DNA from 2 places in the Marinobacter sp. LQ44 genome. Region 1 is predicted to be linked to the other one. Evidence: predicted binding sites of a transcription regulator. Region 1 holds the regulator's gene; the other holds the start of a gene.
What was found. Region 1 encodes sigma-54, which starts transcription at its own class of promoters, with help from an activator protein. Its sites were predicted from a motif close to ANTGGCATNNANNTTGCTNT; they were not measured.

Region 1 (2,398 bases):
GCATGAAACGGCCGGAGCGGGAAGCCAAGCTCGAGGAACTTCTCGAGGAATTTCACATCACCCATATCCGGGACAGCCTGGGTATGGCTCTGTCCGGTGGCGAGCGACGGCGAGTTGAAATCGCCCGGGCGCTGGCCATGGAACCGGCGTTTATTCTGCTGGATGAACCCTTCGCCGGGGTAGATCCGATTTCAGTCAGTGACATCAAACACATCATTCGGCATTTGCGGGACAAGGGCATTGGAGTGCTGATCACCGATCACAACGTGCGGGAAACCCTAGATATCTGCGAGAACGCTTACATCGTCTCCGGCGGCCATATCATCGCCTCCGGCAACGCAGAAGCCATCCTGGCCAATCAGCAGGTCAAGGAAGTCTATCTGGGCGATGAGTTCCACCTGTGAGCGCAAGAAAAACCCTCGGCGACCGAGGTCTGATTGTTTTGATGATCTGTAGCAAGTAAACTCGGCAAAGAACTTGCTTATACTGACACCAGTGAGCGGCAAGTAACCAGCGTACAACAATTTTTTTGCCTGACAGCAGGCAAGGTCACTACCGGGACACCCTTGATTTATGGATCTTGAGCCATGGTTATGAAAGCCTCATTACAGCTTAAGATGGGCCAGAGTCTGACCATGACGCCCCAGCTGCAACAGGCCATTCGCCTGCTTCAGCTTTCCACCCTCGACCTCCAGCAGGAAATCCAGCAGGCACTGGAGTCAAACCCGATGCTGGAAACCTCCGAGGATGACGAGCAGTCTGACACCCCTGATACGGACTCCGATACCCGGGACGAGCACAAAGACCGGGATTCCGACCACGATGAACCGGCCACCGAGACCGCCTCTGACTGGGATGAAAATGAAAACGGCCCTGACTGGTCTTCAGAAACCGACATACCGGATAACATCCCCGACGACCTGCCCGTAGACACCGCCTGGGACGATATCTACCAGTCTGCACCGGCGCCAGCCAGCAAAGGCGAAGACGAGAACGAATCGGATTTCGAAACCCGCAATTCGCCGGCAGAAACCCTCCAGGACCACCTGGAATGGCAACTCAACCTGACCCCCATGAGCGAACGTGACCAGGCCATCGCCCACGCCCTGATGGACGCAGTGGACGAACGCGGTTACCTGACCTCACCGATTGAGGAAATCCATTCCGGCCTGCAGGATGAAACCGAAGAAGACCCCCTGGAACTGGACGAAGTGGAAGCGGTTCTGCACCGGCTACAACATTTCGACCCGCCGGGTGTGTTTGCCCGCGACCTGCAGGAATGCCTGCTGATTCAGCTCAACCAGTTGCCACCAGATACTCCCTGGCTTCGACAGGCCCGCTTGGTGGTTACCCAGTTCCTGCATCTGCTGGGCAACCGGGATTACGCGCAACTGCTGCGCCGCAGCAGACTCAAGGAAGATCAGCTGCGCGAGGTTCTGGCCCTGATTACCAGCCTCAACCCCCGCCCGGGCGACGTGGTGGACCGGGCAGAGCCGGATTACGTGATACCGGACGTCATCGTACGAAAACACGAAGGCCGGTGGCGAGTTGAGCTCAACCCGGAGATCGCCCCGAGGATTCGGGTCAATGCCAGCTACGCATCGCTGATCCGCCGCGCGGATAGCAGTGCTGATAACACCTACCTGCGGGATCAACTGCAGGAGGCCAAGTGGTTCATTAAAAGCCTGCAAAGCCGCAACGAAACCCTGCTGAAAGTCGCCACCCGGATTGTTGAGCACCAACAGGGTTTCCTGGACCAGGGGGAGGAAGCAATGAAACCGCTGATCCTCTCCGACATTGCGCAGGCCGTGGAAATGCACGAATCCACCATTTCACGGGTCACCACACAAAAGTATATGCACACACCCCGCGGTATCTTCGAGCTGAAGTACTTTTTCTCCAGCCACGTCAGTACCGCTGAGGGTGGAGAATGTTCCTCCACCGCAATACGTGCGATGATCAAGAAACTGATTTCAGAAGAAACTCCAAAAAAGCCGTTGAGCGACAGCAAGATTGCAGCCATGCTTGGAGATCAGGGCATCAATGTGGCCCGGCGCACCGTTGCCAAATACCGGGAGGCCATGCACATTCCTCCTTCAAACGAGCGCAAACGACTGGTTTAATGTTTTTGCCGGTGCACGAAGCACCGGACACGCAGCCCGGTGGCAACACCGGCATGATGACAACAGGAGACGCCTATGCAACTCAACATTTCAGGCCATCACGTAGAACTGACCCCTGCACTGAAGGATTACGTCAACACCAAGTTCGAGAAGCTGGAGCGTCACTTTGACCACATCAGCAACTGTCAGGTGACGCTGGAAGTTGAGAAGGTACGTCAGATGGCCGAAGCCACCCTGCATGTCATCGGTGGCGAGATCCACGCAAAGGCAGAAAG
Region 2 (2,398 bases), 1.7 Mb from region 1:
CAGGTAATAGCGCAACAGGAAGTTGTGCATGGAGTATTCAAACGGCACACCAAACTTGAAGCCCTTCCATTGCTTTGGGTCACGCTTGTCCATGTGATCCACGTGCAGCACGATGGCCTGGCCATTGATGTTCTCCACCGCCGGCATGATGAACGGCTCCGGCGTGGAACCGGCGCCCATGGTCATGGCCAGGGGCATGGGAGTGAGCATGTGTGAGGCGTCGTATTCACCCGCCAGAGACTTGTCCCGAGCCACGGCCCAACCGGCCGTTTTGGTGACGGTAACATCCAGGCCATAGCGCTCATAAAACCCCATCGGAGCGGCCATAATGATGGGCGTGGCACAGGTGATCGGCACAAAGCCAACGTTCAGCTTGGTTTTCTCCAGCTTGCCGAGCGACTCCTTCACCGCCGCCTTGGCTTTGTCCATGGGGAACACGGAGCCCAGCAAAGCGGCTGCGGTCCCTGCCCCCATCATCTTCATAAAGCTGCGGCGGCTGTGATCGTTATGGCCGAACACGGAGCGCACCACAGCGCTTTCGATGGCACGGTCCATCATGGCTTCGGAATCCATCCCGGCCGCAGAGCCTGTGGCTTGCTCGCCCCCTGTCTGTCGAAGGTTCAGCGATACAGACGGCAGGCTGTCACCAGGCTTACATTCCGGGCAACCACAGGTTTTCGCGTGGATAAGTGACTGGTCGCCGTCAAACGGGTTTCCAAGGCTTTTGGTTGTCATGGTGCACTCTCCCTACTCTCAGATAGTTTTTTTGCACTCTTGCGGTGCAACTAAGACTCTGGTTCTGCCCGGCCAGAATTTGGCCTTGGCAAACAGCACGTTCTGAGATGACTATTGCGGGGTTCGTGCCAACTTTATGAAAACCTCTACCTCATTGTTTTTATGGGGTTTAATACAAACGAATGCTAACCCGGCGAACTACGATATTTCGTAAACCACGATTTCTCGTAGCGAGCGCTTCGATTTTTCGTAGTTGGCATAGGCTTTGTTTGGGTTTTACCGTCACTCAAGCGGAAGCCCGGCATGAACCAGCCCGAACGCATCGAAACACACCAATGGATCAACCACCTACCAGAGGCTGCCCTTCTGGTGGATGCGGGCCAGGACCTGATCCTCGCTGCCAACAGCGCCATGGCGCGAATGGCGGGCACCGACAGACAATCCATTGCCAGCATGGCATGTACCCAGCTGTTTGCTGACCAGCGGCCCCAGCTGATCAATTTCACCGAAGAAACCCTCTTTCGCAGCCACAGCTGGAGCCGTGACTTCCACCTGAAACACCGGGACGGCCACACGGTTGAACTGGAAATTTCTTCTTCCTGCGTGGGAGAAGCCGAAGCGCAAACCCTGTTACTGCTGCTGCGTGACCGGCGACAACTGAGAACCCTGCGCGAACGCCACGAAGCCAATCACTACCACCGGGGCGGTTTGCTGGAGTGGCGGCGAGTGGAAGAACTGTTCAAGGATATGGAGCGGGAGAACCAGCTGATTCTCCACGCCGTGGGCGAAGGCATTTACGGGGTAGACGCCGAAGGCCGCACCACCTTCGCCAACCCTGCCGCCGAGCGCATGCTGGGCTGGCGAATGGATGAACTTATGGGGCGGGTAATACACCGGGTTGTGCATCACTCCCACGAAGACGGCAGCCTGTTCCCACTGAAAGAATGCCCCATTTACGGCGCTTTCCGGGATGGCAGCATCAAGCGCGTTGGCGACGACTGGTTCTGGCGCAAAGACGGCACCGGGTTTCCGGTGGAATACACCAGCACCCCGATCATGGACAACGGCCACCCGGTGGGTGCGGTGGTGGTTTTCCGGGACATCTCCGCAAGGTTGCAAGCCCAGAAGGAACTGCAGTCAGCACTGGAAGAAGTCGAAAGCCTGAAACGCCGGCTGGAAATGGAAAACGCCTACCTGCAGGAAGAACTCAGTGCGGAGTTCCACTTCCACGAAATCCTCGGCCAGAGCGACGCCATCAAGGCCATCGTGCGGCGCATCGGCATGGTAGCCCCGACAGACGCCAACGTTCTGATCACTGGCGAATCCGGCACCGGCAAAGAGTTGATTGCCCGCGCCATTCACCAGGCCAGCACCCGACGCGACCGCCCGCTGATCCGGGTAAACTGCGCCGCAATTCCAAAAGACCTGTTTGAGAGCGAGTTCTTCGGCCACATCAAAGGCGCCTTCACCGGCGCCGTGAACGACAGAATCGGCCGATTCGAACTGGCCGACGGCGGCACCCTGTTTCTGGATGAAGTGGGTGAAATCCCTTTGGAATTGCAGGGCAAGCTGTTGCGGGTGCTTCAGGATCAGCAGTTCGAACGCGTGGGTGAGAACAAGACTCGCGCCGTCGATGTAAGAGTGATTGCCGCCACCAACCGGG

Region 2: ASQ50_RS17545 (sigma 54-interacting transcriptional regulator) is a predicted target of sigma-54. The motif match lies at 988-1,007, and genes of this name have one in related genera.

Annotation. Positions count from the first base shown of each region.
Region 1 is NZ_CP014754.1:1,041,994-1,044,391, forward strand. Features, by position in the region: gene lptB (LPS export ABC transporter ATP-binding protein) at 1-404, shown strand, start outside; gene ASQ50_RS04870 (RNA polymerase factor sigma-54) at 594-2,123, shown strand; gene hpf (ribosome hibernation promoting factor) at 2,199-2,398, shown strand, end outside.
Region 2 is NZ_CP014754.1:3,816,489-3,818,886, reverse strand. Features, by position in the region: gene ASQ50_RS17550 (ABC transporter substrate-binding protein) at 1-735, opposite strand, end outside; gene ASQ50_RS17545 (sigma 54-interacting transcriptional regulator) at 1,039-2,398, shown strand, end outside.